DNA from 3 places in the Bradyrhizobium sp. USDA 4504 genome. Region 3 is predicted to be linked to each of the others. Evidence: predicted binding sites of a transcription regulator. Region 3 holds the regulator's gene; each other region holds the start of a gene.
The links. The regulator LexA, encoded in region 3, represses DNA repair genes until DNA is damaged. The targets are predictions, from matches to a motif close to TGTTCNNNNTGTGTTCNG.
Positions count from the first base shown of each region.

Region 1 (3,994 bases), 1.7 Mb from region 3:
TTGCGCGGGCTGATCGGGGCATCGCCCTGCCCGAGCGCGTGGCTGAGCAAGGTGGTGAAGGCCGCACCGAACCGCGCCGAGATTTCATGCGGCGCGCGCGAGGCGACATCGCCGATGGTCTTCAAGCCGGCGCGGCGCAGGCCGGTGGTGACAGCGGCATCGGCACCGAGCGCCGACACCGGCAGCGGGCCGACCGCCGCCGCTTCCTCGCTATCGGGGACAATCTTGCCCGAGGCGGTGCGCGTCAGCGTACGCGCCGCGATCGAGGTGCCGGCAATCGCCGCGCTGACGGCAAAGCCTCGCCGGCTCAGCGCCCCCGTCACGGTCTGCAGCAGCGCGCGCTCGCCGCCGAACAGATGCGCGCAGCCGGTGATGTCGAGAAACAGACCGTAAGGCAGATCGAGCGCGACCAGCGGCGTGAAGCGATCGCACCAGTCGGCGATGTCGTTCAGCGTCTTCAGATCGGCGGCGGGATCGGCATCATAGACCGTGAGCTCCGGACAGATCGCCCGCGCATTGGCGAGCGGCAGCCCGATCGACAGCCCGGCGCGCACCGCGGCCTCGTCGACAGCATGCAGCAGGATCGCGTTGTGGTCTTTTGTGACGACGACGCTGGGGAGTTCTGCTTTCTTCGCCTCTCCCGCTTGCGGGAGAGGGAGCCCTGCCACCTCCCGTGCATCAACTTGCGAGGCGATGTCCTGCGCGAGCTTGCGCTTGATGCGGTCGATGGGCAGGCGTGGCAGCCACAGGCTGAGGATACGCCGACGGTTCACTGAATTGGCACTCATCACATTTCCATTCCATGATCCATCGCCCGACAGGGCCATGACGATTGCGCACGAGTTCGGCCTCGAAGCGCGGCGCGCCCCACACGCTCGCGGCATTGCCCGGCGGCGAATGCGCCGCGCGCACGATCCAGCGCGTCTCCGCGGTCGAGGGGATCGGGGTTGCCGCGATCCGCAGCACCAGCGCGGTGACGCCGGAGGCCTGCGCGGCCAGGGTCAATTTGCGGCTGGCGACGAGATCGAGCTGGCGCGCCTGGCCCCAGACCTCGAGCACGACCGCGCCGAGCGCATCGCAGGCGAGCGCGTCGGCCGCGGCGCGCAGGCCGCTATCGACATCGGCAGCGCGCACCGTGACCAAGAGGCGCGGATCGAGGCCGAGCCCGGCAAGCCCGCGCATCGATAGCGCGCCGTTTTCGCGATCGGAAAAATCCTGCCGCACCCAGACCAGCGGCTTGCGTGCCGACAGCCGTCCGGCGAGCCCCGCAATGAAGCCGGTCGCCGCGCCGCCTTGATGGCCGGCCGCGAACACCTCGTGCAATGCCGCCGGCGCAAGCCCGCCGCGCAGCATCGCATCCGCGCCGGCATGGCCGAGCGCGACGCGGTTCGGCATCGCCGCATCCGATGACGCCTCGATACGCGCGATGCTGCCGCGCAGAGACGCAAGCGTACCTATGCGTGCGGCGGCGCATGATCCGCCAAAGTGTGAGCGGTTTGGCGACAAGATCATGCGCCTTTCTTAAAAAAGAGGAGCGCGATCGGACGCAAAACCGGCGACCACTTTTGCTGATCGCGCTCCGGCATATGCGCCGCTCCTTCCAACCAAAATTTGAGGCCGTCACTGGTCTGAACAGAGAACCAGGGACTGGCTCATTTGTTCATGATATGTTCTAATATAAAGCTAACAGGGCCCACGGAGTCAATCGGATTGGTGAGATCATCGATTCATGAGTGGAATCAATGGGATTCAGCAGCCGCCGAACCGGACAGGCCCTGATCTTCCGCAAGTCAGGCACGCAGGCCCCGAAAATGACGGCGTGACGGAAACGGAGCAATCGCATGCGCATCATCGTGCTCGACAACGACACCGATTTCGAGGGCTGGCGCAAGGCCGCGCGGCGATTGGCGCTGAACGATGTGAAGCCCGCGGAGATCACATGGACCGTACGCAGCGACGACGAATTGTCGTCGGCATCCTGCGTGAATGAATTGCCGGATACGCCGCAGGCGCGGTTCAATGTGTCGGCCAAATTCGTCGAGCTCGCAAAGGCCGCGATCCTGCATCGCAGTGACGAACGCTTTGCCCTGCTCTATCGCCTGCTGTGGCGGCTGCGCAGCCGTCACGATCTGCTCAGTGCGACCGATGATCCCGATATCGCCGAGGTCCACGCGATGGCGCGCGCGGTCTATGTCGATATCGACAGGATGCATGCGCATCTGCGCTTCCGCGAGATCGGCCGCGAGCGGACGGCTCATTACGTCGCATGGTTCGAGCCGGAGCATCACATCGTCGAGCTTGCCGCGCCGTTCTTCGCCGGCCGCTTCGCCGACATGCCGTGGTCGATCCTGACCCCCGACGTCTGCGCACATTGGGACGGGCACGCGATCTCGATCACGCCGGGCGTCGCCAAATCCGAAGTGCCGACCGAGGACCGGCTCGAGGAGGCCTGGCGGCGTCACGACAACGGCCGCTTCAATCCCGCACGGCTGAAAGTGATGGAGATGCCGCAAGCCTATTGGAGGAACCTGCCCGAGGACTCGATCATTAAGCCTCTGATCGAAGACGCAATGCGCATGACCAGCGGCCCCTTCATCGCACGCAAGGCGGCCGAGCCGCAGAAGCGGCAGGATACGCCGATGCCCCGCAAGCAAGTTCAAGGCAAGCAAGTTCAAGGCAGGCAAGCTCACGACACCATCGCGGCCTTGCGCGAGGAGGCCGCCGATTGCCGCGCCTGCCCGCTGTGGAAAGACGCAACCCAGACCGTGTTCGGCGAGGGACCGCAAAGCGCAACGCTGATGCTGGTCGGCGAGCAGCCCGGCGACAAGGAAGATCTCGCAGGCCACCCCTTCGTCGGACCGGCCGGCCAGATGCTCGATCGAGCGCTGCAGGAAGCCGGCATCGATCGCCGCAAGGTCTATGTCACCAATGCAGTGAAGCACTTCAAATTCGTGCCGCGCGGCAAGATCCGGCTGCACCAGAAGCCGAGCACACCGGAGATCCGCGCCTGCCGCCAGTGGTATGAGCGCGAGCTCGCCACCATCAAGCCGGACCTCGTGATGGCGCTCGGCGCCACCGCGGCGCAGAGCGTGCTCGGCAAGATCACGCCGATCAACAAGAACCGCGGCCATCTGATCGACCACGACGGAACCAAGGTGCTCGTCACTGTGCACCCGTCCTATCTGTTGCGGCTGCCGGATGAAAAAGCCAAGGCGCTGGAATATCAGCGCTTTATCGACGACCTGAAAATCGCCGCACATCAGTTGCGCAGATCAGTCGATGCAGCTTGAGTTCCGTAAAACCAGCGGAACCTGAGGAACCACATCGCAACGAGAAATTGTTCTAAGCCGCGGACAAATACCTACAACCTTTAATTGATCCGTGGTAGGGTAGCATGTTCCGCAGGTATCGGGCGTCATGTTCACGCCATGACGTACCCTGAGGCGGGCGCGCTGCGCGGTTTGCTAGCCCCGATCGTGCGGCGCGCCACCTCATCTCTCAATCCCCCTCCCTCATTTCGCAACCTTCCACTCGCAGGCGCCCGCCGAATTCTCCGGCTGCCCGGCCGGCCGGATGCCGGTGTGATGTCCTCCGCACATTGTCTCGTCCCGCGAAACGCAGGCCAGAGGTTTCCGTCGCGATCGGCAATCCCTTTTTGCTGAAGATTGCCACGAGGCCGCGAAGGCACGTGCGCGCTCAATGCGTTGCACAAAACTTCGGCTCGATGTCCACCGCCACGGGAGACCGCGCGTCTCGCGGGCCGGATTTCAATTGCTTGTCATATGCATCGATCAAAATCGGGAGCATTGGGACAGGAGTTTACCATGAGCGATATGGCGTTACCCGGCTCGATCGAGCCCGCCCTGAAAAAGGGTCCGGACCTCGACAAGGGCTTTCATCCTCTCACCGGGGTTATCTATTTGGGCGTGGTTGCGGCCGCGCTGCTGTTCGTTGCCTACAGCATCTATGCCGATGTCGACGCCACCGGCACGCG
Region 1 is NZ_JBSSGV010000001.1:1,362,534-1,366,527, reverse strand. Features, by position in the region: gene ACVMB1_RS05880 (Y-family DNA polymerase) at 1-788, opposite strand, end outside; gene ACVMB1_RS05875 (ImuA family protein) at 679-1,512, opposite strand; gene ACVMB1_RS05870 (UdgX family uracil-DNA binding protein) at 1,842-3,290, shown strand; gene ACVMB1_RS05865 (inorganic phosphate transporter) at 3,825-3,994, shown strand, end outside.
Region 1: ACVMB1_RS05875 (ImuA family protein) is a predicted target of LexA. The motif match lies at 1,658-1,675, and genes of this name have one in related genera.

Region 2 (3,994 bases), 310 kb from region 3:
CCTGGCCGTCGATCAGCGGCACGCGCAGTGAGAAATCCTGCGCCATGCGGACCATCGCGTCGTAAATCGACTGGTCGCCATGCGGGTGATATTTACCGATCACGTCGCCGACGACGCGGGCGGATTTGACGTATTTCTTGTCCGGCGTATGTCCCTGCTCATGCATCGAATAGAGGATGCGCCGGTGCACCGGCTTGAGCCCGTCGCGCGCATCGGGCAGCGCACGCGACACGATCACGCTCATCGCGTAATCGAGATAGGACTTCTTCATCTCGTCGAGGATGGAAACGGGACGAATATCTGAGGGTCCCGGCGGCTCGCCGGGCTTGTGGTCGTCGTTATCGGACAAAGGGGAAATCCGGTCGGTTCTGCTGGGGAATCATATAGCCCATCAGGGGCCTGATAACCACCCTTGCGCGGCTCCGGCAAGCCGTTTTTCCGTTCGTTTTTTCATGCACTTACGGGTGGAGCACCGAGGTTCCGGCTGCCTGGTCGGGAAGCGCGTGGCGAATGGCGAATAGCGGATGGAAAAATCCCTATTCGCCACTCGCCAGTGGCAGTTCGCCTCGCCAGTCAGTGGCCGAAAACCACTGCGTGCATGATCCGCCCGGGCATCAAGGTGAACAGTCCGGCGATGAGCAGCGCGCCGAAGAAGATGCCGATCATCGTGAACCTGTGGCGGCGGACATTGTGGCTCCGTGCGGCCGTGACGCCGAGCGCCAGCATGGCGAGCGAGAAGATCGACAGCAGGTGGATCGGGCTCCAGGGACCGACCAGCTGGATCTGATGGATCCAGAACGAGCTTCCGGCGACCACCAGCATCAGGATCACCCAGATCCAGCCCAGGGTCCGGTGCGGCAGCGTGCCCTTGGGGGCGGCGAGCTGGATGGAGCCGAGCACGAAGGCGGCCATCGCGGCAAAGGCGTGGAGCGGGATCGCAGGCGCGGCGTCGAGCAATGGCGCGAGGCTCATGATGGCCGGCCCTCGGGTGAAGCTCGCGGCCAGGCATCAAATGCCGCAGGCCAATGTAAATATCATTTACATCAGGCTGTGTCAAAGTCCAGGGAACCCGCATCCCCTTACGTCGAACCACCGACGTTCTGACAGAGAGTTACCGGGTTATCCTCATATTCCACACGAGGAAATTGCTGGTGCCGATCGCAACGACCGTTCCGGGAAATGATCTTCACGGAACGGCGCCTGACGGAATCGACGGAAGCGCGACCGCTGCTCAGAACGGGATGTCGTCGTCCATGTCGCTGTTGCGGCTGCTGCCACCACCCGCGGCGACGGCGCGGCGCGGCGCCGAGCTGACTGGTCCGGCCGAACCGAAATCGCTGCCGCCATCATCGGAGAAGCTGCTGCCCCCACCGCCACGCCCGTCGAGCATGGTGAGGTTGGAGTTGAAGCCCTGCAGCACGACTTCGGTCGAGTACTTCTCGACGCCGCTCTGGTCGGTCCATTTGCGGGTCTGCAACTGCCCCTCGATGTACACCTTGGCGCCCTTCTTCAGATACTGCTCGGCGACCTTGCAGAGGCCCTCGTTGAAGATCACGACGCGGTGCCACTCGGTCTTTTCCTTGCGCTCGCCGGTGCCCTTGTCGCGCCAGGTTTCCGAGGTGGCGATGGAAAGGTTTGCGATCGGACGGCCGTCCTGCGTCCGCCGGATTTCCGGATCCTTGCCGAGGTTTCCCACCAGGATCACCTTGTTCACGCTTCCTGCCATCGCATCATCTCCACTCAAAAACCGGGCGTCCGGACATTCGGCCGCCACTCTCAACCTTCGCCACTTACGCCGCAGGCGTCGTGGATGACCCTATACGCCGGTGCCGGCTCGTCGCCTTTGCCGTCTCGCGGTTATCCACGGATATCGGGATATAGCACCGGATCCGGCATCGTTCCAGTTTTGTTCGCCACAACCATCCGTAGAAGCGGCGAGTGCCGTCAGAGCGGCAGTCGATCTCGGTGCAGGCCGACGCTCGGCAGCAAGATTTAGAAAAACAACAAACAAATCAGCAGCTTGCCTTATCGATACTTCTCCCGCGAGTGTTGCATTTGGGAGACTGCGTTTTCGGTTGAATCAGCGTATAGCTCCAACCATGGCGCGGGCGCTCGCGTCTGGGATCGTGCTTCGGGACCGTTTGGAAGCCGATCGGGGTGCTGGGGGATTGATAATGAAGAAGTTTTTGCTCGGTACGGTTGCTCTGATTGCGTTTGCTGCGCCTGCCGCGGCTGCCGATCTCGCTGCGCGCCCGTACACCAAGGCGCCGCCGCCCGTGGTTGCCCCGATCTATGACTGGACCGGCTTCTACATCGGCGCCAACGGCGGCTGGGGCTCGAGCCACAATTGCTGGGACCAGCTCCCGGCCGGCATCTTCCTCGCATCAGATGGTTGCCATGATGCAACCGGCGGCGTCGCCGGTGGCCAGATCGGTTATCGCTGGCAGGCTGGCGCCTGGGTGTTCGGCCTCGAAGCGCAGGGCGACTGGGCTGACCTGAAGGGCAGCAACAACAGCGCGATCTTCCCGGGCCTGTTCACCAACCAGTCCAAGATCGACGCGTTCGGCCTGTTCACCGGCCAGATCGGTTACGCCGTCAACAACGTGCTGCTCTACGCCAAGGGCGGCGCGGCGCTGACCGACAACCGCTTCAACACCTACTTCACCCCAACCGGCGTGCTGGTCGGCAGCGCCAGCGACACCCGCTGGGGCGGCACCGTCGGCGCCGGCATCGAAGTCGGCTTCGCGCCGAACTGGACCGCGGGCATCGAATACGACCACCTGTTCATGCAGGACAAGACCTATAACCTGATCGCCCCCAACGGCACGCTGAACAGCACCATCCGCGATCGCCAGGACGTCGACCTCGTTACCGTCCGCGTGAACTACAAGTGGGGTGGTCCGGTCGTCGCGCGCTATTGATCGCGCCAGGCCGATTGATCCAGACGAAAGGCCGGCCTCGCGCCGGCCTTTTTGTTTGCGCCTGTTTGTGCGCCGGCTTTTTCGTTGCGTGTGCACGCGCACCTCACCGGGGCCGTTTTCGGTGCGTTGTGGTTTCGCGGATACACACGTTCCGGCATTTCTCTGTAGAAGCACCAGCACGTCACGCGACACTGCTGTGACGCTCTCTTCAAGATATCTGAAGGGACAACAAGAAAATGGGACTGGGACTTTGAAAATGAGGACTGTTTTGCTGGCCTCGGCCGGCATGTTTGCACTGAGCGCTTTTGCACCGGCAATGGCCGCCGACATGGCGGCACGCGCGCCTTACGTGAAGGCTCCGCCGCCAGCCGCGATCTACAACTGGACCGGCTTCTACGTCGGTGGCTTCGGCGGCTACGCCAGCGAGAACTCCGGCACCCCGAGCATGGAAGGCGGCTTCGGCGGCGGCACCATCGGCTACAACTGGCAAGCCGGCAACATCGTGTACGGCCTCGAGGTCGACGCCGCAGGCGCTGACATCGACGCATCGGTCTCCGCGCTCGGCGTCACCGCCCGCAGCAAGATCGACTCGCTCGGCACCGTGCGCGGCCGCCTCGGCTTCGCCGTCGACAAGGTGCTGTTCTATGGCACCGGCGGTTACGCCTGGGCCAACAACGAGGTCAGCGTCACCGCGCTCGGCGTGACCGCCTCGCAGAGCAACTTTCACTCCGGCTGGACCGTCGGCGCCGGCGTCGAGGCGTTCATCGCGCCGCAGTGGTCGATCAAGGGCGAATACTTGTATCGCAGCCTCGACAGCGAGAACTATTTCGGCGTGCCGTCCGGTACGCTCGAGCTGCACAGCGCCCAGTTCGGCGTCAACTATCACTTCGGCGGCCCGATCGTCGCCAAGTACTAAGCCTGAGCGAATTGCCTGACCGCCATCGGCGGTCAGATCGCACTGGCCGGCCTAGCGCCGGCCTTTTTGCGTAAGCGCGTTTTCGAGCGAAGTGAATTGCGGTTCGCGTCAAGAAAACGCGTCACAGCAGGAATCCAGAGCTCCCGTTCCGATCCCA
Region 2 is NZ_JBSSGV010000001.1:2,746,706-2,750,699, reverse strand. Features, by position in the region: gene gyrA (DNA gyrase subunit A) at 1-349, opposite strand, end outside; gene ACVMB1_RS12490 (DUF2306 domain-containing protein) at 574-972, opposite strand; gene ACVMB1_RS12485 (single-stranded DNA-binding protein) at 1,232-1,726, opposite strand; gene ACVMB1_RS12480 (outer membrane protein) at 2,175-2,921, shown strand; gene ACVMB1_RS12475 (outer membrane protein) at 3,178-3,837, shown strand.
Region 2: ACVMB1_RS12485 (single-stranded DNA-binding protein) is a predicted target of LexA. The motif match lies at 1,897-1,914, and genes of this name have one in related genera.

Region 3 (3,994 bases):
GCGAGATGCCGGGCATCGCCCCGCTGCTCGCGGCGGCCGCCAAGCGGATGCCGCTCTACGCCTTCTCCAACACCAATCCGGCCCATGTCGCGCATTTCTCGGTCACCCACGCCGACCTGCTCAGCCATTTCCGCAACGTCTTCCTGTCCTCGAGCATCGGCTTCCGCAAACCCGACGCCGAGGCCTATGATCATGTGGTAAAAGCCATCGGCGTGCCGGCGTCGCGGATCCTGTTTTTCGACGACCTGGCCGCCAATATCGAAGGTGCGCGGGCCCGCGGCCTTTATGCTATCCACGTGACATCGACGGATGACGTGGCAAGGGCTTTGACCGCACTTGGAATTTGAAGATTAGGAATTGAGGAACTCTGAGCGTGGCCCTGATGCCGGTTGCCGATGCCCTGTCCGCCGTCCTCGCCGGCGCCGAACCGCTGCCGGAGGAGATGGTCGCGCTCGATGCCGCCTACCACCGCACGCTTGCGCACGATCTCGCGGCGCTCCGCACCCAGCCGCCGCAGCCGATGTCGGCGATGGACGGCTATGCGGTGCGCGCCGCCGATGCGGCTGATCTAAAGGCCCGGCTCAAGGTGATCGGCGAAGTCGCCGCCGGCCGGCCGTTCGAGCGGACGGTCGGCGCCGGCGAGGCGGTGCGGATCTTCACCGGCGGCGTGATCCCCAATGGCGCCGACGCGGTGATCATCCAGGAGGACACCGCCGTCGACGGCGACCACATCACGATCACGGAGGCCGCCAGCGTCGGGCGGCACATCCGCCCGGCTGGGGTCGACTTCCGTGAGGGCGAGGTGCTGCTCGCCGGCGGCAGCCGCCTGTCCGACCGCGCGCTGTCGCTGGCGGCCGCCATGAACTATCCGGAACTTGCGGTGCGCCGCCGCCCGAAGGTCGCGGTGCTGGCGACCGGCGACGAGCTGGTGATGCCGGGCTCGCAGCCCGGTCCCGGCCAGATCGTCTATTCCAACGGCTACGCGCTGCGGGCGCTGGCGCGCGCCGAAGGCGCCGAGACCGTCGACCTCGGCGTTGCCGCCGACACGGTGGAGGCGACCACGGCGGGCATCCGCCGGGCGCGCGAGGCCGGTGCCGATGTCCTGATCACGACAGGCGGCGCCTCGGTCGGCGACCACGATCTCGTCAAGCGGTCGCTGGAAGCCGAGGGGGTCGAGATGGCGTTCTGGCGGATTGCGATGCGGCCCGGCAAGCCGATGATGCATGGCCGGCTCGGCGCGATGCGGGTGATCGGCCTGCCGGGCAATCCGGTGTCGTCCTATGTCTGCGCCTTCCTGTTCCTGGTGCCGTTGATTCGGGCGCTGAGCGGCCGGAAAGTGATTCGTCATCGCCGCGCGAGCGCCCTGCTCGGCCGCGACCTCGCTGCCAACGACCAGCGCGAGGACTATCTGCGTGCGCGGCTCGAAGCGCGCGAGGACGGCAGGCTGATCGCAACGCCGGTGACGCAGCAGGACTCGTCGCTGCTCGGGAATCTCGCTGCGGCACGGGCACTTCTCGTGCGTCCGCCGTTTGCGGCAGCTGCCGTCAAGGGCAGCGAATGCGAGATTCTGACACTGCCCGAATAGGGTTTTCGCGCCCCGCCGATTGTGCGTTGCCCGACACGTTCACCGGAAATTAAGTGGTTGCGGAACACATATCGAACATATAGTGTCCGTTCATGATTTGTTTCGAGTACTGGTGTCTACATTCGGGAAGCTGCATGGAAGCAGGTGCATTGAGCACATGCTCCTGAGGTCAGGCCCGGCCTGCAGGCCCCACCAGAAGAGTCTCGGAATCGAACGACGCTATCAACCGGGGGAATACTCGAGATGCTCACGCGCAAACAGTACGAACTACTGCGTTTCATCAATGAACGTCTGAAAGAGGCGGGCGTACCGCCCTCCTTCGACGAGATGAAGGATGCGCTCGACCTGCGCTCGAAGTCCGGTATCCACCGCCTGATCACTGCGCTGGAGGAGCGCGGCTTCATCCGCCGCCTGCCGAACCGCGCCCGCGCCATCGAGGTCATCAAGCTGCCCGAACTCTCGGCCGGCGGCGGCAACGGCCGCCGCGGCTTCACGCCCAGCGTCATCGAAGGCACCCTCGGCCGGCGCGCCAGCACGCCGCCGATTGCCGAGGACGACGGCAACCGTCCGGTCGCGGTCCCCGTGATGGGCCGGATCGCCGCCGGTACGCCGATCGAGGCGCTGCAGACCCGCAGCCACACCATCAGCGTGCCGCCCGACATGCTCGGTGCCGGCGAGCACTATGCGCTCGAGGTGCGCGGCGACTCGATGGTCGATGCCGGCATCCTCGACGGCGACATGGCGCTGATCCAGCGCAACGACGTCGCCAATACCGGCGACATCGTGGTGGCGCTGATCGACGAGGAGGAAGCCACCCTGAAGCGCTTCCGCCGCCGCGGCGCATCGATCGCGCTCGAGCCGGCCAACACCGCCTATGAAGTGCGCATCCTGCCGCCGAACCGGGTCCGCATCCAGGGCAAGCTGATCGGCCTTTATCGCAAATACTGAATTGCAAATACTTGCGGCGGCCGGGAACGAGCAACACGTCGGATCGTTCCTTGCATGATAGTGTAGCGTACGGCCTGCCCGATGCGCTCCGATACCTCTCGCGCAGCGTCGCGTGTTTGTGATCGGAGCGATCTCGGACCAGTCGTACAATCGCCCAGAAACGAGCAGACGCTCGTTCGCTATCGTCCACTCTGGTAGAGGCCCTAATGCCTCAAGGAGAGGCACGGGTCGCTACCTCGAAATGAGGAGCCATCCGATGTGTGACTATAGTCTGCACGCCGTGGCATCGCGCCCCGCCATTGTCGGAGAGACGCTGATCACGACGACGTTCCGCGGCACGTCAACCCGCGGCTTTGCTTCGGAGAATGACCCCACTGTCGCGGTCTGCATGCTGCCGGGCACCGAGCTCGCTTTCGCCGAGAACGTTCGCTACGACAGCCGCTGGATCTGGACCAAGACGCTGAACTATCGCGTCGGCGTGTTCAACGAAGTCGAGCCCGACGTGCCCGATCGGCATCATGACGCGGTCGAATTCCCCGACGGCAGCCATGTGCTGGTGACCCAGCTGGTCGAGGGACAGCGCGTCAGCGTGCTGCAATTGCCGGCGCTGCATCCGCCGGTCGAGCAGAAGCCGAAGGTTGCGGAGCGGCGGCCCTCCGCATTCGCAACGCTGTTTTTGGGTTGAGCGCATCGTCGCCGCGGAATGAGCTGTTCGGCGGCGGATGACCTAAGCAATTTCGGGCGACCCCGGACTCCCGCTTCCGGGGCGCAGAAGGAGATTTGCGTCGGCTGGCACCTTGGCGCATCATCGGGTACGGAGGACGTGCGCGGTGGTCGATAAGGTCACATGGCAAAAGGCTGGACGCGTCACGGAACCGGGCCGCTACATGTTCCGGTTCGGTTGGCTGACGGTAACGGCCGACGACCTGAAAGTCTGGGAGCAATTTCCCGAGGCTTCCTTCACTCTCGTCAAGAAGCCCGACGCCGGCCCCGACTCCGACGAATACCATCTCGGCCTGTTCGAGCTGCCAAGCGCGCCCTTGCCGGACCACGGCTAATCATCGCCCTGCAGATCGGTCTCGGCCGGCGTCGCATCCACCGCAGGCCGCGGCGCGGGGGCGCGTAGCGTCGTCTCGCTCTCGCCGTCGCCGGGAACCGCCGGCGACCACGGCCGGTCGATCCCGCCGGGCTTGACCGCATCGACGACGTAGCCGTCCCTGCTCCGCCGCAGCACCAGCGCGCCGTGGCGGCGCAGCCGCTCGGCATCGATCACCGATGCCGCGCAGCCCTGCGGCGCCCGCCGCGCCGTCACGATCAGGGCTGCGCGCTCGCAGTCGTCCGCCAGCGCCTCCGACCGGGTCGCCAGCGCGACGAAGGTGCCGCCGGGTCCCTGGGTCACGCAGCCGCCGGCATCGCACGAGACGCCCTCGCCGAGCGACGCATCGGTGGCGGTGCGCGCGT
Region 3 is NZ_JBSSGV010000001.1:3,061,313-3,065,306, forward strand. Features, by position in the region: gene ACVMB1_RS14025 (HAD family hydrolase) at 1-347, shown strand, start outside; gene ACVMB1_RS14030 (molybdopterin molybdotransferase MoeA) at 374-1,585, shown strand; gene lexA (transcriptional repressor LexA) at 1,829-2,533, shown strand; gene ACVMB1_RS14040 (hypothetical protein) at 2,790-3,218, shown strand; gene ACVMB1_RS14045 (hypothetical protein) at 3,364-3,591, shown strand; partial or broken gene ACVMB1_RS14050 (ComEC/Rec2 family competence protein) at 3,588-3,994, opposite strand, start outside.